DNA from 3 places in the Neobacillus sp. NPDC097160 genome. Region 1 is predicted to be linked to each of the others. Evidence: a T-box and tRNA genes for the amino acid it is inferred to sense, from the RefSeq annotation. Region 1 holds a T-box; the other regions hold tRNA genes.
The links. The T-box of region 1 lies ahead of ileS (isoleucine--tRNA ligase). A T-box ahead of a tRNA ligase gene usually reads a tRNA of that ligase, here a tRNA-Ile.
Positions count from the first base shown of each region.

Region 2: it has a tRNA-Ile gene. The T-box ahead of ileS (isoleucine--tRNA ligase) is inferred to sense a tRNA for this amino acid. The anticodon was not compared.
Region 3: it has a tRNA-Ile gene. The T-box ahead of ileS (isoleucine--tRNA ligase) is inferred to sense a tRNA for this amino acid. The anticodon was not compared.

Region 1 is NZ_JBIWDU010000016.1:86,466-94,100, reverse strand. Features, by position in the region: gene ACIQXV_RS21430 (serine hydrolase domain-containing protein) at 1-842, opposite strand, end outside; gene ACIQXV_RS21425 (hypothetical protein) at 851-1,015, opposite strand; gene ACIQXV_RS21420 (D-alanine--D-alanine ligase) at 1,230-2,135, opposite strand; gene pdxR (MocR-like pyridoxine biosynthesis transcription factor PdxR) at 2,140-3,588, opposite strand; T-box leader at 3,875-4,113, shown strand; gene ileS (isoleucine--tRNA ligase) at 4,169-7,264, shown strand; gene metG (methionine--tRNA ligase) at 7,519-7,635, opposite strand, start outside.
Region 2 is NZ_JBIWDU010000023.1:83,509-91,143, forward strand. Features, by position in the region: gene glgA (glycogen synthase GlgA) at 1-877, opposite strand, end outside; gene ACIQXV_RS25965 (GlgC family sugar phosphate nucleotidyltransferase) at 874-1,905, opposite strand; gene ACIQXV_RS25970 (glucose-1-phosphate adenylyltransferase) at 1,956-3,101, opposite strand; gene glgB (1,4-alpha-glucan branching protein GlgB) at 3,043-4,992, opposite strand; tRNA gene ACIQXV_RS25980 (tRNA-Glu) at 5,486-5,557, opposite strand; tRNA gene ACIQXV_RS25985 (tRNA-Ser) at 5,567-5,657, opposite strand; tRNA gene ACIQXV_RS25990 (tRNA-Asn) at 5,661-5,735, opposite strand; tRNA gene ACIQXV_RS25995 (tRNA-Ile) at 5,751-5,827, opposite strand; tRNA gene ACIQXV_RS26000 (tRNA-Gly) at 5,835-5,908, opposite strand; tRNA gene ACIQXV_RS26005 (tRNA-His) at 5,925-6,000, opposite strand; tRNA gene ACIQXV_RS26010 (tRNA-Phe) at 6,018-6,093, opposite strand; tRNA gene ACIQXV_RS26015 (tRNA-Asp) at 6,100-6,176, opposite strand; tRNA gene ACIQXV_RS26020 (tRNA-Met) at 6,180-6,253, opposite strand; tRNA gene ACIQXV_RS26025 (tRNA-Ser) at 6,287-6,379, opposite strand; tRNA gene ACIQXV_RS26030 (tRNA-Ile) at 6,396-6,472, opposite strand; tRNA gene ACIQXV_RS26035 (tRNA-Met) at 6,504-6,580, opposite strand; tRNA gene ACIQXV_RS26040 (tRNA-Ala) at 6,603-6,678, opposite strand; tRNA gene ACIQXV_RS26045 (tRNA-Pro) at 6,696-6,772, opposite strand; tRNA gene ACIQXV_RS26050 (tRNA-Arg) at 6,781-6,857, opposite strand; tRNA gene ACIQXV_RS26055 (tRNA-Leu) at 6,869-6,957, opposite strand; tRNA gene ACIQXV_RS26060 (tRNA-Gly) at 6,963-7,037, opposite strand; tRNA gene ACIQXV_RS26065 (tRNA-Leu) at 7,052-7,136, opposite strand; tRNA gene ACIQXV_RS26070 (tRNA-Lys) at 7,150-7,225, opposite strand; tRNA gene ACIQXV_RS26075 (tRNA-Thr) at 7,382-7,457, opposite strand; tRNA gene ACIQXV_RS26080 (tRNA-Val) at 7,466-7,541, opposite strand; partial or broken rRNA gene rrf (5S ribosomal RNA) at 7,549-7,635, opposite strand, start outside.
Region 3 is NZ_JBIWDU010000001.1:204-7,838, reverse strand. Features, by position in the region: gene ACIQXV_RS00135 (Crp/Fnr family transcriptional regulator) at 134-802, opposite strand; gene ACIQXV_RS00130 (aminotransferase class V-fold PLP-dependent enzyme) at 847-1,989, shown strand; gene ACIQXV_RS00125 (YitT family protein) at 1,970-2,575, shown strand; gene ACIQXV_RS00120 (amino acid permease) at 2,572-3,969, shown strand; gene ACIQXV_RS29780 (DUF7713 domain-containing protein) at 4,261-4,392, shown strand; gene ACIQXV_RS00115 (cysteine-rich CWC family protein) at 4,626-4,814, shown strand; tRNA gene ACIQXV_RS00110 (tRNA-Asn) at 5,118-5,189, opposite strand; tRNA gene ACIQXV_RS00105 (tRNA-Ile) at 5,196-5,272, opposite strand; tRNA gene ACIQXV_RS00100 (tRNA-Gly) at 5,279-5,352, opposite strand; tRNA gene ACIQXV_RS00095 (tRNA-Cys) at 5,365-5,438, opposite strand; tRNA gene ACIQXV_RS00090 (tRNA-His) at 5,537-5,612, opposite strand; tRNA gene ACIQXV_RS00085 (tRNA-Tyr) at 5,618-5,702, opposite strand; tRNA gene ACIQXV_RS00080 (tRNA-Phe) at 5,740-5,812, opposite strand; tRNA gene ACIQXV_RS00075 (tRNA-Asp) at 5,994-6,070, opposite strand; tRNA gene ACIQXV_RS00070 (tRNA-Met) at 6,074-6,147, opposite strand; tRNA gene ACIQXV_RS00065 (tRNA-Ser) at 6,319-6,411, opposite strand; tRNA gene ACIQXV_RS00060 (tRNA-Ile) at 6,426-6,499, opposite strand; tRNA gene ACIQXV_RS00055 (tRNA-Met) at 6,510-6,583, opposite strand; tRNA gene ACIQXV_RS00050 (tRNA-Ala) at 6,600-6,672, opposite strand; tRNA gene ACIQXV_RS00045 (tRNA-Pro) at 6,694-6,770, opposite strand; tRNA gene ACIQXV_RS00040 (tRNA-Arg) at 6,777-6,853, opposite strand; tRNA gene ACIQXV_RS00035 (tRNA-Leu) at 6,867-6,955, opposite strand; tRNA gene ACIQXV_RS00030 (tRNA-Gly) at 6,965-7,036, opposite strand; tRNA gene ACIQXV_RS00025 (tRNA-Lys) at 7,072-7,147, opposite strand; tRNA gene ACIQXV_RS00020 (tRNA-Thr) at 7,304-7,376, opposite strand; tRNA gene ACIQXV_RS00015 (tRNA-Val) at 7,551-7,626, opposite strand; tRNA gene ACIQXV_RS00010 (tRNA-Glu) at 7,631-7,635, opposite strand, start outside.

The DNA.
Region 1 (7,635 bases):
CCGAAATGACTGACTTCCTTTTGGGCACCGTCCTCGATGAACCAGCCAAAACCATACCCATTTATGCTAGTAAACATTTGATTTTGTAATTCTTTATCTATTAAAGAATTGCTTATTAGTGCCTGACACCAACGATATAGGTCCTCTACAGTTGAATACATTCCGTAAGCGCCCAGCGGAAATGACATGTCGATGTGCTCTGTATGGATGACTTTTTCCCAAACTGTGTGGCCTTGTGCCAGTGATTTAATGATTGATCGTCCATTATCAACACCAGTGTTTGCTAAACCTAGTTCATCGAAAATTTCTTTTTGAAGAAAATCGGTAAAAGCCATCCCTGATTCTTTTTCAATAATGGCAGTTAATAATATATAACCGGAGTTGCTGTAATTCATATCAGTGCCGAGGTCAAATTCCAGTGGCATCTTCTTAAACGATTCAATGACCTCATCCAGATTGGCCGGCATTCTCATCGTTTTTGTCCAATAATCCGGTGTAGAGGTAAAGTTGGCGATTCCTGATGAATGATTCAATAAATGGCGGACTGTTATAATTGAGCCATGTGGATAATCCGGAAAAATCGTATCAATAGAATCATCCAGATTCAAAGCACCCTTAGCATGAAGTTTCAAAACCGCCATCGCGGTGAATGCTTTCGTTAAGGAGCCAATGCGAAATTTTGTGGCAGGAATGTTAGGAATATCATACTGAAAAGACGATAATCCATACCCCTTCTTTAACACAACTTCCCCTTTGTGTCCTACAAGTACCGCCCCGTTAAAATAGTTGTGGGCGGCCAGTGAATCCATGTATTCATTAAGTAAGCTGATTTTAGTTTTCATTTTTCCACCTACAATTTGGATTTAGTGGCTTCAAGTAACTTCTTTAATGTTGAATTGATATTTTGTAAGCTTAATAGAATGAACCCAAGCATAACAAAGGTAACAATCTCACCTGTAAAAACCGAGACAATACCCAATATTACCGCATACACACCGTACAACCAGCTATTCATATCGTTTATCCCTCTCAATCATGATTATTTCGTCAGTCCGCCCTCAAAAAGAATACTCATTATCCATTTTAACACAATCTTCCATATCATTTTTCAAAGAAATTGCGAGCTGTCACCTCACTTCCTTGTTAATCTATAAATATAAAGGGCACCCTCGTTAAATAAGAAGGTGCCCTTTTCGTCCTCGCATTCTTTATTATCTCTATTTAATCCCTTACATCGCTCTCACTTTTAGTGAGTTTTCAATAATCAAGTCAAGCAATTCACTATAAGGGATCCCGGCTGATTCAGCACTTTTTGGCAGCAGGCTATTCTTCGTCATTCCAGGTAATGAATTAACCTCCATGACATAGGGAATACCGTTTTTAATCATCATGTCGATTCGGGCATAAACACTGCATTTCAGTGATTTATAGCAGGTCATTGCAGCAAAAGCAACTTTGTCATGTGTTTCAGGCGGGAGTTGGATCACCTCTTCAATCGTAGTCACATCATTATATTTGGACGTATAATCAAAAAACTCTCCTTTATGTCGAATGGAAACAATGGGTAAGAGCTCTCCATCTAATATAGAACAAGTGATTTCTTCACCATTTACATACTTTTCAATGATTACTTCAGCATCCCATTTGAATACTTCAGCAATTGAAGACTTTATCGTGTCTTGATTATAAACAATTTTTACTCCTACACTTGACCCGCCCGAATTAGGTTTCACCACTACTGGGTAACCCATCTTGTCAATTTCATCCAAATCAAGTTCTTCTATATTGGTTAGGTGAACCCAATCCGGTGTTTGGACTCCTTCATAACGGATGATTTTTTTTGAGATATTCTTATCCATGCATAAGCTGCTAGACAGTACCCCGCTCCCTGTATAAGGAATACCAAGGGTCTCAAGGGTACCTTGAATGGTGCCGTCTTCACCGTACTTCCCATGAAGTGCAAGTAGTGCAACATTGAGATTTTTGACCTTATCTGCCAAATCTTCTTTGTTATCTATTTGGATTGGTACAACTTCATATTTATTTTTATTTAAATTCGCAATCATTTCCTCACCTGTCATGAGCGAAACTTGTTTTTCGGAGGAAACGCCTCCCATAATTACGCCAACTTTCATTTTCTTAGCCTCCAAAATCAATTCTTAATGTGTCACCTATGATTTTGATTCCCTGAGTGATCTCTCTTTCCTTCAGCCTGGAAAATCCTAACCGTAATGTGTCCTTTCCACTATCGTCCGTGTAAAAGACATCACCTGGCAAAAAAACAACACCCTTTTGATAGCATTTTTCTAAAAGACTTCGTGAATCGATATTATTTTCTAGTTCTAAAAAAAGATGAAGTCCGCCGTCCCCAGTCATTCGTTTATAAGGAATGGCTTGTTGGCAAGTATGAACAGCTAATTCATATTTTTTCTTATAAACTGATTTAGCTTTTTTTAGATATTTCTCAAAGCAGCCGTCATTTAAATATTGGAATAACACTGCTTGATCTAAGGTAGACGTATGAATAGTACGAGCTCTTTTCATACTTTCCAAGTAATAAATCAAATCCTTGTCTGCTAAAATCCATCCAACTCGTATGCCGGGAAAAAGAATCTTAGAGAAGCTGCTAATATAAATTACATTGTTACCGGCTCCTGCAAAGGCAGCCAACGGCGCCAGATGTGATCCTGAATACCGTAATTCTTCGTTAAATCCATCTTCAACGATAGGTAGTTGATAGGCAGAAAAGAGCTCCATAATCTCCTTCCTTTTCTCTGAGGACGTAACGATTCCAGTTGGATTATGATAAGACGGGATTAAGTAGGCAAAATCGTATTCCTTTTTTGATAAAAGCGATTCAAGCTTAGAAACATCGATTCCATCATCATCCATATCAATACCTTCGATTTCAAAGCCATGTAATCGAAATAGCTTTATCGCCGTATGATGGGTTGGATTTTCACAAATGATACGTCCGTTCTTTTTATGAATAGAGGATAATAGGAGATCTAAACCTTCCGTGAATCCATTGGTAATCAAGATATCTTTATTTCTAATGTCAATACCTTTAATCTCCATATAATGAAGCAAGTATTCGATCAGTGGTTTATAGCCTTTGGCATAACCATAGTTAAGAACGATATTTCCTTCAATGGCCATCCGATTTAAGAAGGCTCTTTTAAAATTCTCTACATCAAATAGCTTTTCATCGGGGGCGATACTATTAAAGGAGATCATATCATGATTCCAGCGTACTCCATGCTTCATTAGGTCCAATTCATCTGCCAAATACGTTTGCTCATTGATTTTTTCTGTCCAATTTAATTGGATCGATGCAGATTTCATGGTCTCCACATGACTGACAAAGTTTCCTTTTCCTTTTACCGCGTAGATAAGGCCCTCCTGTTCCAAATCGGCATAAGCTGTTAGAACGGTATTTCGACTTATCGATAGGAACGAACTGAGTTCACGAGTGGATGGAAGCTTTTGATTCTCTAGCAAATGCCCGTTAGTAATCATTCTTTTCAAATATTCTTTCAGTTGAATATAGACAGGACGGCCTTCTATAAGCTTAAAATCGTTAAACACTGCTTTTATCCCCTTTCCAACATTTTTACACGTTCGGAATGATTCCAAAAGGTCCACACTATATGTAATTTTACGGTCTTGTGGTATGGTGCTGCAAACAATGATATTCTTTAGATAATGAAAAATCATCAATCTCATAATTGATGGAAAGATAAATTTGTAAAGAAGCAGTGGGCTTCATATATTTTTACGCAACAGGGTCACTCCAAAATGACGGCACTATTTATTTTAAGAATGCTTTGACATCTATTCATACGTTTGTTACAATAAATCCCAATAAAAGCATACAAATTCGTTGATGAGAAAAAGTAGCGTTTCGTCTTGATCCACAGAGAGCTGACATTTTGGTGCAAGTCAGTGTTTGAGTGTTACGTGAAAATCCTCTCTGAGAAGTTAGGCTGAAACCTATAGTAAGTCTAACCGGGCGTCTACCGTTAAAAGGAACACGTATGATTGTACGTTGCTAAGTGCTATTGATCGGATCAATAGAATTAGGGTGGTATCGCGGTTAACCCCGTCCCTTTCAAGGGACGGGGTTTTTTGTATGTTTTTTAGCCATTTTTGAAAAGGAGCGATATCGATGAATGCAAATGAAAGGAAGGAATCCGTTGGACAGCGTGAGGAGCAAATCCGTAACTATTGGACAGCAGAAAATACCTTTAAAAAATCCGTTCAGTTAAGAGCAGGTAAGACACCTTTTGTTTTTTATGAAGGACCACCAACTGCAAATGGTCTCCCCCATGTAGGCCATGCCTTTGGGCGAACGATTAAAGATGTGGTAGCACGATACAAAACGATGCAGGGCTTTCAAGTGGAACGAAAGGCTGGCTGGGATACACATGGTCTGCCAGTCGAGCTTGGTGTTGAAAAACAGCTAGGAATCTCAGGGAAACAAGAGATAGAACGTTATGGTGTCGAGCCTTTTATCAATAAATGCAAAGAAAGTGTATTCACCTACGAGCAGAAATGGCGCTCTTTTACAGAAGAATTAGGTTATTGGGTAGATATGGATAGTCCTTATATGACGTTAAGCAATGAGTACATCGAGACTGTATGGCATATTTTAAGCAACGTTCACAAAGATGGCCTGTTGTATAAAGGTCATCGCGTATCGCCTTACTGCCCTAGCTGTCAAACTTCGTTAAGTTCGCACGAGGTCGCACAAGGCTATAAAGATGTGAAGGATTTATCGGCTACAGTAAAATTTAAACGGCTTGATGCGAACGAGGAATATTTCTTAGGTTGGACGACAACGCCTTGGACCTTACCGGCAAACGTTGCCCTCGCGATGAATCCAACCTTAACCTATGTTCGTGCCCTAAAAGAAAATGTCGTTTATATCGTTGCTAAATCATTAGCAGAAAAAGTCCTTGGAGAGCATGTCATAGTGTTAAGTGAACATAGCGGCAGTGATTTTGCAGGCGTACAGTATGCCGCGCCATTTAATTATGTTGCTGTGGAGAAAGGACATCATGTCGTATTAGCAGATTACGTCACTGAAGCTAATGGAACAGGTATTGTCCACATTGCCCCAGCCTACGGAGAAGATGATTATAAAACCGTTCAGCAAAATGGTTTATCATTTATTAATGTAGTAGATCAACAAGGCCGTTACACAGCAGACGTTGTCGAGCTTGCCGGTAGATTTGTGAAGGACTGTGATGTGGACATCATTAAAATGCTTTCCGAACAAGGCACACTTTTTCATAAAGAAAAATATGAGCACAGCTACCCTCATTGCTGGAGATGTGACTCGCCGTTACTTTACTACGCAACAGATAGCTGGTTTATCAGGATGTCGGCATTAAAGGAGCAGATGCTTGCGAACAATGCAGCTGTTACGTGGTATCCAGACCATATAAAAGAAGGACGTTTTGGTCATTTTCTTGAAAATCTCGTTGATTGGAATATTAGCAGAAATCGCTACTGGGGTACACCATTAAATGTTTGGGTATGTTCTGATTGTCAGCATGAAGTGTCCCCTAGCAGTATCGAGGAACTTCAAAAACTAGCGGCAACGCCAGTACCAAATGATATCGAACTGCATAAGCCCTATATTGATGAGGTAAAGTGTACCTGCCCGAAATGTAAAGGCACCATGCAACGAACACCTGAAGTCATTGATGTGTGGTTTGATAGTGGCTCAATGCCATTTGCACAGTATCACTATCCATTTGGCAATAAAGAAAAATTCCAATCACAATTTCCTGCCGATGTCGTCATTGAAGGAATTGACCAGACAAGAGGATTTTTCTACAGCCTGCTCGCTGTTTCCACCCTCTTCACAGGAAAAGCGCCATATAAAAACGTCTTGTCACTTGGTCACGTACTTGATGAGCATGGTCAAAAAATGTCTAAAAGCAAAGGCAATGCATTAGATCCTGTTGAACTCATCAGGGAATACGGTGCGGATGCACTTCGCTGGGCCTTCTTAGTCGATAGCTCGCCATGGAATCCAAAACGCTTTTCGAAAAAAATCGCCCAAGATGCAAAATCAAAATTGGTGGATACGCTAGACAATACGTACAAGTTTTATGCCATGTACGCAAAAATAGATGGTTTTGTCTATGATCAAAAGCAGACTGGTACGAAAACAATCTTAGATAAATGGATTCTCTCACGACTAAATAGTACAGTTAAGCTCGTAGTGAGCTATATGGAACGTTATCAATTTACGCAGGCAACACGTGAGATTGCAGCATTAGTTGAAGAATTAAGTAATTGGTACGTACGACGATCAAGAAACCGATTTTGGGCTTCCGGACTTTCAGAAGATAAACGAGCTGCGTATTCAACACTATTTGAAACACTCACGACAATCAGTCGTTTGTTGGCTCCATTTGTACCATATGTGGCAGAGGATATCCATTTAAAGCTGCATCAAGAAAGTGTTCACTTACAGGACTACCCAAAAGCTGATGATTCTATGATTCATCCTGATTTAGAGGCGGACATGCAAACAATCCTGAAAATCGTGGAGCTCGGTCGTAGTATTCGCAATACGACAAACATGAAGGTGAAGCATCCTTTACAGCAAATGATTGTATGGCAGCAAGAAGGAAGCCGTCTTTTATATGCCTACGAAAATGTCATTAAAGATGAGCTAAATGTTAAAGAGGTCGTTTTTACAGAAGATTTATCTCAATATGAATCGATTGTTTTTAAATTAAATTTTAAAACAGCAGGTTCAGCATTCGGTAAGCTGGTAAACGCGGTCAAGGGCTACGTCGAACAAATGCCAGATCGTGAGAAAAAATCTTTATTAGACAATGGTCAACTTGAAATCGATGTTAACGGACAAACGGTAACATTACTGAATGAACATATTAATGTCGAATATATTGTTTCATCTGGATTTGAGATGGCGGGCGATCAGCAGTTAAAGGTATTGTTAGATGTAAAACTCACACCTCAATTAGTGGACGAAGGCCAAGTTCGAGAACTAATCAGAGCGATTCAAGATAAACGTAAAAAATTAGATCTACCTGTTGAGAAGTATATATCGGTCGATATTTCAGCAACGGATAATGGTAAAAAAATCATTCAACACTTTGATGGGCTGATAAAGGAGAATGTACTTGTCCACCAGATTAGCTTTGATATGCTAAATGGCTCCGAACAGTTAATTGAAGTAAAATTCGGAGACGAGATAGTAAAGGTCTCATTGAGGTATTAGTTTATGTCATAAAAAAAGTGGCACTGTAAACAGTAATATTTTTTTAACTGTTTGCAGTGCTTTTTTAACTCAAATAGGATAACGAAGTACCTCATTAGGCACGTCTTCATGGGCTCCAGTAATATAATTTATCGTTTGATTAGTTTTGGTACGCTAGTCATACCAACGCTCCTAGCGTTTTAATCAATCGTTTGATTAGATTTTACAATCTGGACATTTCATAAACTCCAGAGGTCTAACCAATTATTTCGCTTTCAGCGCTTAGATGCATCAACCAAATGATTATATTCTTCTTCAATCAGCTGAATATCTAAGCGATCAAACAACGGTGAAACGGATACTACTTTACAAGGCAGTTGTGTTTGCTCATG
Region 2 (7,635 bases), on a different contig from region 1:
TACCTACACTTTGCGGCAATCCAAATCTTTTTTGAATCTCTCTTTTGTTGATTGCCTTTTTTTGAGACGTATCTGCTTTATAGGTCTGATCAATGAGTGGGTCAATGGCCGGATTGTAAAAGTCCTCATCGATCCCATTTAATATCCCGATAAGATCCTCATTTCTATCCCGCAAAAGTCCATCCAGCTTTTCACCATATACGGATGTTTGAATCTCTTCTTTATAAGTTGGGCTCACTGTCGTTATTTTGTCCGCCGCAACCAGTGCCCCCTTCATAAAGTTGATATTTCCAAAAAACTCCAAATGGCCTGTGTGGGAGGATTTATTATCCATTCCCAGCAAATCCCCTAATACCTCTCTTGGAAAAATCCCTTGAAATTGCAGGTTATGAATCGTAAACACGGTCCGGATTTGCCCGTACCCTTTACGTTTGTAATATTCCGTTCTTAAGAGAAAGGGAATCATTGCTGTATGCCAGTCATGACAATGCAGTACATCTGGGAAAAAATGAAGCTGGGCTACTGTCTCGAGTACCGCCCGATTAAAATAGGCAAATCTTTCGCCATCATCAAAATAGCCATAAAGATTTTCGCGTATAAAATAATATTCATTATCTACGAAATAGTAGGTAATTCCTTGATGGGCAAGCTCCTCAATTCCGCAATATTGATTTCTCCAACCGACGGGAACGGTAAATTCTTTGATTTTTTTCATTTTCCGCTTGTATTCTTCTGGGATAGATCCATATTTAGGAAGAATCACCCTAATATCTGTTCCCAAACATTTTAGTTCTTTTGGGAGGGATCCGGCAACATCCGCAAGTCCCCCCGATTTAGCAAATGGACCACATTCTGAAACGGCAAATAATACTTTCACGAGTTCATCAACGCTCCTTGTTTCGACCCTTTACGAATGACATATGGTGAATGAGCAGTTCCCGTTAAATGAGTTCCAGCCTCCACCTTTACATCCTTATCTAAAATAACTGAATCTAAATAACAATTGTCCTCGATTTGGCACTTTTGCATGATAATACAGTTTTTAATGACTGCGCCTTTACCAATTTTTACACCACGTGAAACAATACTGTTTTCAACCGTTCCACCAATAAAACAGCCGTTTGCAATCATAGCATTCTTCACTGATGAGCCCTTTACATATTTGGTTGGCGGCTCATCTTTCACTTTTGTAATAACTGGCTGCTCTTTTAAAAACAATTGCTTCCAAACATCAGACTCAAGCAGCTTCATACTAGTGGAAAAATAGTTTTCAATCGAATCTATCATCTCGGTATAACCGGCATAATCATAGTGACAAATAGAATAATTGGTATGAATGGCAGTTACGACATCCCTCATACAGGTATATCCTGTTTCATGTCTTGTTTCAAGCAGCTTAATTAGTAAAGAGGTTTTAATTAAATACATTTCCATTGGTCTTCCATCCTGGTGATGGATTTCAGTTATATCGCATTTTGCCTGGCTATGCCAATTTAATATTGGCCTAAAGTCCATATTAAAAATCGTGTAACAGTTGGCGATAATCGCATACTCTTGTGTACTGCGATAAAAATAGTCCATATTGGCTGCAAAATGTTCAAACGATCCGACTTTATTGCCATCGTTATCGACAATCGGGGATGGGAAAAAGAAAAGGCCGTCCCGCTTTCGATTTAAGTCCCAATTTTTTCCCGAACCCAAATGGTCCATTAGCGAACGATACTGCATTTTCGGAAAAATTGCCACACTTCGAATCCCTGAATTCACCATGTTTGATAGAACAAAATCAATAATGCGGTAACGCCCCGCAAAAGGCAAAGCCGCAAGTGATCGATGTGTTAAAAGATCTTCTAAATCTTCATGATAAGTTGTGGCATCAATAACGCCTAAAAGCTTTCTCTTCAATCAAATTCCCTCCTGTTTTTCTACTAATGAACATTTTGCCAGCTAACTATTTAATAAGCAGGATAAAGCCCGGTTAACATTTCTTCTGTAACAAGAATAATTTCATCATCAAACGAACGAATTACTGTCCCGTCTGGTATCTTTACATCACCCGGTACAATTGCTTTTTCAATTAAGCAGTTATTTCCGATAATGGCATCAGGCATAATGACTGACTCCTTGATCATGCTGCCTTTTCCAATCGTTACACCTTGAAATAGAACAGATTTATCGACTTCACCATCGACGGTACAGCCCTCATTAATCAATGACTCTCTTACAATTGCATTAGAAGAAATATATTGCGGCGGCTGATTCGGATTGACTGAATAAATCCTCCAGTCATGGTCAAATAAATCTAATTCACAATCTTCACCTAAAAGATCCATGTTTGCTTCCCAAAGGCTTTGAACCGTACCAACATCTTTCCAATAACCCTTAAACGGATAGGCAAACAATTTCTTATTTTCCTCTAAAAGCAGCGGGATCACATCTTTACCAAAGTCATGACTGGAATCTGGATTCCGTTCATCCATTTCTAAATATTCCTTCAGTATATTCCAGCTAAATATATAAATGCCCATAGAAGCAAGATTATTCTTCGGATTGCTAGGCTTCTCCTCGAATTCTACTATTCTCATATCATCGCTTGTATTCATGATCCCAAACCTGCTGGCCTCGACCCATGGGACCTCTATCAAGGAAATCGTCACATCGGCTCTTTTTTCAATATGATATTCAAGCATACTCTCGTAATTCATTTTGTAAATATGGTCACCAGAGAGGATTAATACATATTCCGGTTGATATTGTTTAAGATAATTTAAATTTTGATAAATGGCGCTTGCAGTTCCGGTATACCATTTTACTTCTGAAGACTCACTATATGGGGGTAAAACGGTTACCCCGCCATCTTTGCGGTCAAGATCCCACGCACTGCCTATTCCAATATAGGAATTTAACAGAAGAGGCTGGTACTGTGTTAAAACCCCTACTGTATCAATGCCAGAATTGGCACAATTGCTTAAGGTGAAATCAATAATACGGTATTTTCCGCCAAACGGAACGGCTGGTTTTGCCAAATCCTTTGTCAGCGAATTAAGTCTGCTTCCTTTCCCTCCTGCTAACAGCATGGCTACGCACTTTTTCTTTCCCATTTCCTTTTCTCTCCTTTCGTTTTTTAACCGGTCTTATGATTTGAAAACCATACGGTGGAATTGTCATTTCTATTGAAAATGGCTGACCATGGAAGGGCTCTTCTAACGCCAAAATAGTTTTTTTATTCATCAACCCAGCCCCGCCGTATTCTTGTTGATCGCTATTTAAAATTTCTCGGTACTCACCAGCTTTGGGGACACCGACTTTATACACTGGATAGTGCACACCCGTAAAGTTAGTGACAATGATTAAATAATCCTCTTCCTTTTTTCCTTTTCGAATAAAGGAGAAAATCGATTGGCTGCTGTTATTTGCATCAATCCATTCAAATCCATCCTGCAAATGATCTAATTCATACAGTGCCTTGGAGCGTTTATAAAGTTTCGTTAATACTTTTACATATGTGTTTAAATTGCGGTGCATGTCATATTCCATTAAGTTCCAATCTAATTCTTCTTTGTCCTTCCACTCGGCAAACTGGCCAAATTCAAAGCCCATAAATAATAGTTTCTTTCCTGGGTGGGCAAACATATAGCCTAGCAGTAGCCTTAACTGGGCAAATTTTTCCCAGTAATCCCCCGGCATCTTATCCAGGAGCGATTTTTTCCCATGGACCACTTCATCATGTGAAAATGGCAGCATAAAGTTTTCTAAAAAGGCATATAAAAGTGAAAAAGTTACTTTTGAATGGACTATTGATCGAGAATATGGAGGTGTTTCCATATATTCAAGCATGTCATTCATCCAGCCCATATTCCATTTATAATCGAAGCCAAGACCTCCGTAACGGACAGGTGTGGTCACATTTGGAAACTCAGTAGAATCCTCACCAATCATTAAAAAATGGGGATCGTAATCATGTACTTCTTTGTTTAACTTTTTCAAAAAATGAATGCCAAACGGATTCTCACGCTTCCCCTGGGCAGTATTTGGCCAATAGATGATGTTAGCAACGGCATCCATCCGAAAGCCATCAATATGAAAATAGTCAATCCAATATAGAGCATTTGAAATAAGGAAGCTTTGTACCTCACCTTTTCCTAAATCAAAATTGGCTGTCCCCCATACGACATTTTCTCTATCATGAACATGGCTATAAGAATAAATATGTGTTCCATCAAAGCGGTATAGTCCGTGTGCATCCTTGCAAAAATGTCCCGGAACCCAATCAAGAATGACACCTAAACCATGCTGATGACATTGGTCCACAAGGTATCTAAAGTCATCTGGGGTACCATATCTTGATGTCACTGAGAAATAACCAGTTCCTTGATATCCCCATGAGTCGTCGAGCGGGTGCTCGACAAGTGGCAATATTTCTATATGGGTAAAACCATGCTCCATTACATAAGGTATAAGCTCCTCTGCCAAATCCCTATAGGTTATGTAGTCCCTATTGGCCTTCTTCCTCCAGGATCCAAGGTGTACCTCATAAATAATGGCAGGATCAGATAATAGGTTCTTTTTTTCCCTTCGGTTCATCCAATGACCATCTTGCCATACATAATTGTTTAAGGAATAAACAATGGACGCAGTATTCGGTCTTACTTCTGAATAAAAGGCAAACGGGTCTGCCTTCAGGAGCCTTTCCCCTGTTTGTGAGATAATTTCATACTTATAAATGCATCCTTCCAAATCTTGATTTACAACAATAATCCATACTCCCTCATCATTTACCTTCTGCAGGTCATATCCTTCACCATTCCAGTTATTAAAATTGCCCGTGAGCCTCACCTGACAAGCATTAGGTGCCCATACGCAAAATCGTGAATATACTTGATCGGAATTCTTAAAGATATGAGCGCCAAAAAGCTGATGACTTTTGCATAAGCTGCCCTCATGAAATAAGTGCAGCTGGTAATCGGTTGGAAAAAACGTATTCACTGCCATGGCTCTCCTCATCCTTAATGAAAATATGTATTTCAATGACCAATTATAAGTGCAAATGAACCATATTCCTCATAATACTTTTTTATCTTTTCTGACAACATATGATGTTAGTCGCTACAAACGGCGCTTTTACGCCTTCTTTCGGCACCATGTGACAAAAATTCCACCGTTAATCGACAGAAATCTAGTAAGTTTTTTAAAAATTTTTTAAAAATTCCAGAATAAAAATTATTTGATTACTTATAAATGAGTGGGATGAAATTTAGGAGAATCACGGATAATGTAAGCGGTATCAACGCTTTACAGCATTATGATAGGAAGAAAAATATTATAGGAGTATAATTAATTCTCGATAAAAGTAGGTAATTAGAAATAGGGCTATTGTCTAAGGCTTTTTATGCAATTGAAGTTACTATTTTTTGGGCCTAAATCGAATAAAGAATAAAATTAGGCACAAAAAAACTGATAACATATTGTTATCAGTTTTTCTGTATGACCCCTACGGGATTCGAACCCGTGTTACCGCCGTGAAAGGGCGGTGTCTTAACCGCTTGACCAAGGGGCCAGATATTTATGGCGGAGAAGGAGGGATTTGAACCCTCGCGCCGGTTACCCGACCTACACCCTTAGCAGGGGCGCCTCTTCAGCCTCTTGAGTACTTCCCCATATGGCTCCGCAGGTAGGACTCGAACCTACGACCGATCGGTTAACAGCCGATAGCTCTACCACTGAGCTACTGCGGAATAATAAAGAATAAATGGTGGGCCTAAATGGACTCGAACCATCGACCTCACGCTTATCAGGCGTGCGCTCTAACCAGCTGAGCTATAGGCCCACATATATGGAGCGGGTGATGAGAATCGAACTCACAACATCAGCTTGGAAGGCTGAGGTTTTACCACTAAACTACACCCGCAAAAATCAAATTATTATGGGGCGACTGATGGGAATCGAACCCACGAATGCCTGAACCACAATCAGGTGCGTTAACCACTTCGCCACAATCGCCATAAGTTAAGTAAAAATGGTGGCTCAGGACGGAATCGAACCGCCGACACAAGGATTTTCAGTCCTTTGCTCTACCGACTGAGCTACTGAGCCACTAAGTGGCGGTCTGGACGGGACTCGAACCCGCGACCTCCTGCGTGACAGGCAGGCATTCTAACCAACTGAACTACCAGACCGAATTGCGGGGACAGGATTTGAACCTGTGACCTTCGGGTTATGAGCCCGACGAGCTACCAGACTGCTCCACCCCGCGATAATAGAAATTATAAAGCTGAAGAAAATAATATGGCGGAGGAAGAGGGATTCGAACCCCCGCGCGGTTTAACCCGCCTGTCGGTTTTCAAGACCGATCCCTTCAGCCGGACTTGGGTATTCCTCCATATTATAAGTGTTACTGGTGGACCTTGTAGGACTCGAACCTACGACCGGACGGTTATGAGCCGTCTGCTCTAACCAGCTGAGCTAAAGGTCCAAGATAAAATTTACTAACTAAATGAAATATTTGGTAGCGGCGGAGGGGATCGAACCCCCGACCTTACGGGTATGAACCGTACGCTCTAGCCAGCTGAGCTACACCGCCATAATTTGATTTAAGATATAATTGGTGGAGTCTAGGGGGATCGAACCCCTGACCTCCTGCGTGCAAAGCAGGCGCTCTCCCAGCTGAGCTAAGACCCCAGTATAATTGTTTGTAATGGTCGGGAAGACAGGATTCGAACCTGCGACCCCTTGGTCCCAAACCAAGTGCTCTACCAAGCTGAGCTACTTCCCGTAAAATAATGGCGCGCCCGGAAGAAGTCGAATCCACAACCTTCTGATCCGTAGTCAGACGCTCTATCCAATTGAGCTACGGGCGCATTATTTTAAATGGTGCCGAGGACCGGAATCGAACCGGTACGGTAGTCACCTACCGCAGGATTTTAAGTCCTGTGCGTCTGCCAGTTCCGCCACCCCGGCACTATTGGAGCGGAAGACGGGATTCGAACCCGCGACCCCCACCTTGGCAAGGTGGTGTTCTACCACTGAACTACTTCCGCATATTACATTTAAATGGTGCGGGTGAAGGGAGTCGAACCCCCACGCCTTGCGGCGCCAGATCCTAAGTCTGGTGCGTCTGCCAATTCCGCCACACCCGCATGAAGTTGTAAATGGTGAGCCATGAAGGACTCGAACCTTCGACCCTCTGATTAAAAGTCAGATGCTCTACCAACTGAGCTAATGGCTCGTACTAAGATGATTCACTAATCTTTTATTGTAATAAGTCAGATGCTCAAAAGAACTTTCGTTCTTTCTCGCAGATTGCCCGAGGATGCTTATTCAATGAAGCCCGCAATCTGCTCTACCAACTGAGCTAATGGCTCGTACTAAACCAAAAAATAAATGGTGCCGGCGAGAGGACTTGAACCCCCAACCTACTGATTACAAGTCAGTTGCTCTACCAATTGAGCTACCCCGGCGTTTTAAATGGTGGAGGATGACGGGATCGAACCGCCGACCCTCTGCTTGTAAGGCAGATGCTCTCCCAGCTGAGCTAATCCTCCAAATACAGCCTGGCAACGTCCTACTCTCACAGGGACGCATGTCCCAACTACCATCGGCGCTGAGAAGCTTAACTTCCGTGTTCGGTATGGGAAC
Region 3 (7,635 bases), on a different contig from region 1:
TTATCCCTTTGCCAAGTTTTTCTAAACTCGATACCGAATTCACTTCCATAAACTTTACTCATTTCAGCTCCAAAGCGCAAAATATTCACTGAATTCAAACATTTTGTAAAACGTTTTACAGAACTTAATTGTTTTAAACATTAAACTTATCGTAGGTTAAAAGTTTGAGAGCGTCCATTGAATGAATGAGGTATTGCTTATTTACTTTACTGACAATTCCCTTTTCTTGCAGGGAAAGCATGACGTTAGAGACGCTTACTCTTGAGGAGCCGACAACCTGAGAAAGTTCTAGATGGGTAAATGGGATGGTGATGAAAACACAATCTCCTGTTCTTTCTCCAAATGTTTCTGCCAGCTGCACGAGCACAAACATAACTCGTTCCTCTATTTTGGAAAAGCTCATTAATTGGGTTTGGACCAGCAAGGCATTTTGTTTTTGGCTCATGGATTGCAATGCATGTTCAAAAAGGCTTGGACTTGCCCTGACTGTTTCTTGGAATATAGCTCGGGGAATTCTAATAACTTCTATATTCGTTGATGCAGCAGCACTATACGGATATATTTTCGTAGTCCAAACATTGCATTCACCAATGAGTGATTTCGCTCCGACAACAAACAAATGCCGTTCTTCGCCGGAAGGAGACAGCAGGTAGGCTCTTATACGCCCTGCTAGAATGAAATAAACATCCGATAAGGGCTGGTCTTCCATAAATAGGCAGGTACCCTTTGGGTAAGACTTGAGCGTCCCTTTTTGCTTAAAGATATCAGGTTCCCACATCCCTTTCTCAACCCATAAATTCATGTGCGCGCCTCCTTTAACCAGACTGATAGAAAGGAAGAAAAGTAATGAATCATCCTTTTAAAGAACAACGAAAGCTTTTTCCAACATTAGCAAATACCATCCATTTATCCAGTTGTTCACAAAGTGCGATCAGCTTGCCAGTGAAAGATGCCATAAATAAGTATCTTGAAAGCTGGACGGAAAATGGCATGGATTGGATGGGCTGGATGGAGCGGGTTCAAGATGCTAAAAATGAGTTTGCTGCATTAATTAATGCCGATCCCGAAGAGATTGCTGTTTTATCTAGTGTGTCTGACGCAGCCTCTGCTTTTGCCGGTGCCCTTTCCTTTACAGCTGAGCGAAATAAAGTCGTCACCACAGATATTGATTTTCCTTGCATTGGACATGTTTGGCTTTCTCACGAAAGGAGAAACGCACAAGTAACCTTTATCCCTGTGGAAGAGGATCAAACAATTTCATTTGAATCCTACGAAACAGCGATTGACAGCCAAACACTTGTTACGTCCATCCCACATGTGTCCTATTATAACGGCTTTAAGCAGAATTTGAAATCGCTTTCTTCCCTCGCTCGCAGTAAAGGGTCCTACGTATTTGTCGATGCCTACCAGTCCGCCGGAAGTGTCTCGATCGATGTCAAAGATAGTAATGTGGATGCGCTCGTGGCAGGAGCCCAGAAGTTTTTACTTGGAGTTCCCGGAATTGCCTTTATATATGTAAAAAAAGAACTGGCCAATCAATTAGAACCACTGACAACAGGATGGTTTAGCCGGAAAAATCCATTTGCTTTTACAAATCAAGTTTTAGACTATGCAGATGGTGCGCGAAGGTTTGATACAGGAACACCGCCCATGATCAATGCTTATGCCGCCCATGCAAGCATTTCCCTCCTTAATGACATTGGCGTCGAACGGATTGAAACGTATTTACAGCATTTATCTAAGGTCTGTCTAGAAACCGCTCAAAAACACCAACTCGAAATCGCTAGTCCTTTAGATACTGCGCAAAAGGGAAGCACTACCGCTATTCGGGTGAAAAATGCTGCCTATTTAGAAGGTCACTTGAAATCCCAAGGAATCATTGTATCAGCCCGTAATGATGTACTTAGAATCGCTCCGCATTTTTATAACACAGAAGAAGAAATTATCCGGACCATTGAGGCGATTGCCCATGCTCTTATTACAAAGTAAAAAAATCGCAGCGATTTTTATAGGCACTTTCCTTGTAGCTGCTGCTTATTATGTTTTTCAAAAACCAAATGGCATAACGGCACCGGGATTGGGGGGAATTGCCGTGATCTTGGCCAACTTCCTGCATTCCCCCTTAGGACTTGTCTATTTTATACTCAACATTCCATTATTTTTAATCGGATACCGTTCCATCGGTTCCTCCTTTGCCTTTTTTAGTTTGATTGGAATGGGAGCACTTTCTCTCTTTTTAGCCGTTTTATCAACAATACCTACCCTTCCTTCACCTATTATTGGGTGTATTTTAGGGGGATTACTTTCAGGGATTGGGATTGGGATTGTCATCCAAGCCGGTGCCACAACGGGCGGACTCGATATTGCCAGTGTTGTGATTACAAAGCATTTTCCCTTCATAACAATCGGAAAAACCATGATGGCCGTAAATGGCTGTGTACTTCTTTTGACCTTTTTAACAGATGGATTAGATCATACCGTTCTTACTTTTTTAAGCATTATCATTGCAGGAAAAAGCGTCGATTCATCGATATCCGTTATCGGGCGATATAAAAAAGAGGGGGCAAGTTTATGAAGGATCATTTAGTAAAGCAAGAAGAGGGTCTGCAACGGGCGCTTACCGACCGTCAACTCACGATGATTGCCATTGGCGGGGCAATCGGAACTGGATTATTCATGGGAAGCGGGATTGCTATTGGCTATGCTGGGCCAGGAGTTCTAATCAGTTATGTGATTACGGCATGTATTGCTGTAATCATGATGTTTAGTCTATCAGAAATGGCGGTTGTTCATCCGACAGCCGGCTCCTTTGGCACATATGCTGAAATGTATCTAAATTCTTGGGTTGGATTCTTAGTTCGTTATATGTATTGGGCTGCCCAAGTAATCGCCATAGGCAGCGAAGCGGTCGCAGTGGGAATATACATGCAATATTGGTTCCCCTCGATTCCTATTTGGCTTTGGACACTTGGGTTTGGTGCCATTATTCTGTATGTTAACAGTCGTTCTGTAGGAAATTTTGGATCAATAGAATATTGGTTTGCTATGATTAAAGTGGTAGCCATTATCCTCTTTATCATTTTTGGAATTTCCGTTGTATTTGGGATTGGACACTCGGAATCCGTTGGTTTTGGTCATTATACCGATAATCAAGGTTTCTTTCCACATGGGTTTAAAGGGGTTTGGATGGGTGTACTCATGGCCATTTTCTCCTTTTACGGGGTAGAAATCATTGCAGTTACCGCTGGTGAGTCTAAAAATCCACAAAAAGCAGTCCCAAAAGCAATGAAAACCATGATTATTCGTTTATTCCTTTTTTATATTCTGTCATTAGCCATTATCCTGGCCATCGTCCCTTGGGCACATGCCGGTGCAACGGTAGTGGAACAAAGTCCTTTTGTGAAGGTCTTTGAAAATTCCGGAATTCGTTATGCGGCAGGAATCATGAACTTTGTCGTCCTAACGGCGGCCTTATCAAGCATGAACACAAATCTTTATCTCACTTCCAGAATGCTTTTCTCGCTTTCAAGAGGGAACTACGCACCGAAATCTCTAGGGAATTTAAACAAAACCGGCACTCCTGTGAATGCCATCCTAGCTTCTAGCGGTGGTGTCTTGGTTGCCAGTCTTGTTTCTTACTTTAGCCCAATGGCTTTTAACTATCTTTTTGGGGTAGCATTATTCGGGGGAATCCTCGTATGGATTATTATTTTAGTAAGCCATCTAAACTTTAGAAATAGTGTTCATTTACAACATCCAGAGCCACTGCCTGTAAAAGCCCCATTATTCCCGCTATTACAGTGGATTGGAATCATTCTATTAAGCGCTATTCTGATTACGATGGCCTTTTCATCAGACTTCCGGGTCGCATGGCTAGTTGGAGTACCGTTTATCATCATCGTTAGCATCATCTTCATCCTTCGTCGAAAAACAATTCCAGCTGGAATCGACAATCAAGTAAAATCCTAAAAGTTATAAAAAAGAATGTTTTGGGCATAAACAGATATATTTCCAGATTATCACCTTCTTTCCTTGCTACAAAAGGAAGGAAAAAGAAAACCACCCTCAGGGACGGTTCTGTTGGATTTTTTCATTGGTAAAAAAACCAACAGAACCGTCCCCTTGGTCACCCCTGGTCGAAATCACCCTTCAAAAAAATGTATCATAAGGTTAAAATAATAGAATAGAAATTGTGAAAAAGGAGCTGAGTATTGTGGGACCGCAGCCAAGCAAAGTAACATATACATGTAATGGTAAAATATGTCAGATGAACAAACTAATGGAAAACTACCAGTAATTCAAATGGCAGAAGACAATTACAGCTGGAAAGAGTTAGGTAAATACCTAATGACATATGTAGGATATCAGATAAAAATTGACATTATTGATTAGAGAAGAAAGTACAGAATTTCCACCCTTAACAACTAAAGGAAATAAATACTAGGGATGCATGATTACGATGATCAGCTTCCCATTAATTTTAGTCCCTAATTCCGTAAAAATCATTTAATCAATCGTTTGGGCAAAGACAACATAGAACGACAAGCTCAAAAATTTAAAGGATGCGTTACAGAGCTGGAAATCTACATTTATATATATTATGAGGAAATTAGGGAGGATTGGAATTGGCGAATAAATATTGTCCTATATGTGGAGAGGAAAACAATTGCATGACAGGTCCTGGAGAACACGGTAACTGCTGGTGTGATATGGAGGAATTCCCCAATGGTATTTTCGAATTAGTGCCAATGGAAAGTCGAAGAAAACATTGTATTTGTAAAAATTGCTTAAATAAATATAAGGAAGAACAGTAATATTATGTCGATCCATGCAGCGGTGTAAAATAAATCGATAATTGGGCACAAAAATGACTCCTGGGGACGGTTCTTAAGGTCTTTTCATTCACTTTTTCTTGTTCAAAAAGCCACCAGAACCGTCCCCTTGGTTCCAAGTTTCCGTTTCCGGCACCTTTTCGATATCTGGATTGGGGGAGAGAATCGAACTCTTCATTTCATCGAAGTAGGGCCCTTCTACTTGGACGTTTGAATGGATGACAGGCACCAACACAAAAAAAGCAGAGAACCTTTGCTCTCTACTTCTACTTTTAAAAATAATGACTCCGCAGGTAGGACTCGAACCTACGACCGATCGGTTAACAGCCGATAGCTCTACCACTGAGCTACTGCGGAATAATATGGTGGGCCTAAATGGACTCGAACCATCGACCTCACGCTTATCAGGCGTGCGCTCTAACCAGCTGAGCTATAGGCCCACATTTTGGAGCGGGTGATGAGAATCGAACTCACAACATCAGCTTGGAAGGCTGAGGTTTTACCACTAAACTACACCCGCATGCTAGAAATTTGGAGGCAACACCCGGATTTGAACCGGGGATAAAGGTTTTGCAGACCTCTGCCTTACCACTTGGCTATGCTGCCTAACTTTGGCTGGGCAATCTGAACGTGAACCAAAGCATACTGCAATCAAACCACGATGCTTTATTTACTGCTTGGTTATAGCCCAACATGAATAAAAATGGGGCGGCTGATGGGAATCGAACCCACGAATGCCTGAACCACAATCAGGTGCGTTAACCACTTCGCCACAACCGCCATGATGGTGGAGGGGGACGGATTCGAACCGCCGAACCCTGAGGGAGCGGATTTACAGTCCGCCGCGTTTAGCCACTTCGCTACCCCTCCATATATAAAAAAAAAGAAAAGCATATTAGGTAAATGATGGCTCAGGACGGAATCGAACCGCCGACACAAGGATTTTCAGTCCTTTGCTCTACCGACTGAGCTACTGAGCCGTTTTAATATAGTCTCCTAAACTTTTATTAGGATCATCCTTTGCTCAAAAGAACTTTCGTTCTTTCTCGCAGATTGCCGCAGAAGCAATTTCGGTGATGTAAGCAATCTGCTCTACCGACTGAGCTACTGAGCCATAGAAAAAATCTATATCAACGGCATTTAATATACCGGAATAAAAAATGGCGGTCTGGACGGGACTCGAACCCGCGACCTCCTGCGTGACAGGCAGGCATTCTAACCAACTGAACTACCAGACCAAATTGCGGGGACAGGATTTGAACCTGCGACCTTCGGGTTATGAGCCCGACGAGCTACCAGACTGCTCCACCCCGCGACAATAATAAATATTAAATTTTGTCCATGCTCAATGTACCCATGGACTGTATCAATCTCAGAAAGCATATGCAAGCAGCAGCTCGATTGATACAACTCGCAGATTATTCATTGAAGCAACGCTCGTTGCTCCACCCCGCGACAATAGAAATTATAAAGCTTAAAAATAATATGGAGGAGGAAGAGGGATTCGAACCCCCGCGCGGTTTGACCCGCCTGTCGGTTTTCAAGACCGATCCCTTCAGCCAGACTTGGGTATTCCTCCAAATGAGATATAAATGGACCCTGTAGGACTCGAACCTACGACCGGACGGTTATGAGCCGTCTGCTCTAACCAGCTGAGCTAAAGGTCCATTAATGCGATAGCGGCGGAGGGGATCGAACCCCCGACCTTACGGGTATGAACCGTACGCTCTAGCCAGCTGAGCTACACCGCCATTTTTTAAAAAACAATGGAGCCTAGCGGGATCGAACCGCTGACCTCCTGCGTGCAAAGCAGGCGCTCTCCCAGCTGAGCTAAGGCCCCATAATGTGAATGTAAACTTCCTGGTCGGGAAGACAGGATTCGAACCTGCGACCCCTTGGTCCCAAACCAAGTGCTCTACCAAGCTGAGCTACTTCCCGTTTATATGGCGCGCCCGGAAGAAGTCGAATCCACAACCTTCTGATCCGTAGTCAGACGCTCTATCCAATTGAGCTACGGGCGCATTATTCTATAAATGGTGCCGAGGACCGGAATCGAACCGGTACGGTAGTCACCTACCGCAGGATTTTAAGTCCTGTGCGTCTGCCAGTTCCGCCACCCCGGCTTGAAAGAGAGCGGAAGACGGGATTCGAACCCGCGACCCCCACCTTGGCAAGGTGGTGTTCTACCACTGAACTACTTCCGCATAAAACAAGCAAAAAAAGAGAATGGAACTTATTATGGTGAGCCATGAAGGACTCGAACCTTCGACCCTCTGATTAAAAGTCAGATGCTCTACCAACTGAGCTAATGGCTCGTACTATAATGATTCACTAATCTTTTATTGTGGTAAGTCAGATGCTCAAAAGAACTTTCGTTCTTTCTCGCAGATTGCCCGCGGGTGCTTATTCAATGAAGCCCGCAATCTGCTCTACCAACTGAGCTAATGGCTCGTACTAAAATAAAGAAAAGGTGCCGGCGAGAGGACTTGAACCCCCAACCTACTGATTACAAGTCAGTTGCTCTACCAATTGAGCTACCCCGGCGTATAATTTAGAAAAATATTAAGTTCGTTTACGCTGTCTTTGTTACCGTCATCCTGACCTCAGAAAGCTTATGCAAGCAGCAGCTCGGTCAGTATGCTGATGTTTATTCAGGGAGCTTATTCGTTCGTGCTCTACCAATTGAGCTACCCCGGCAAAAAGTATTATAAAAAATTATGGTGGAGGATGACGGGATCGAACCGCCGACCCTCTGCTTGTAAGGCAGATGCTCTCCCAGCTGAGCTAATCCTCCAAAATGGTG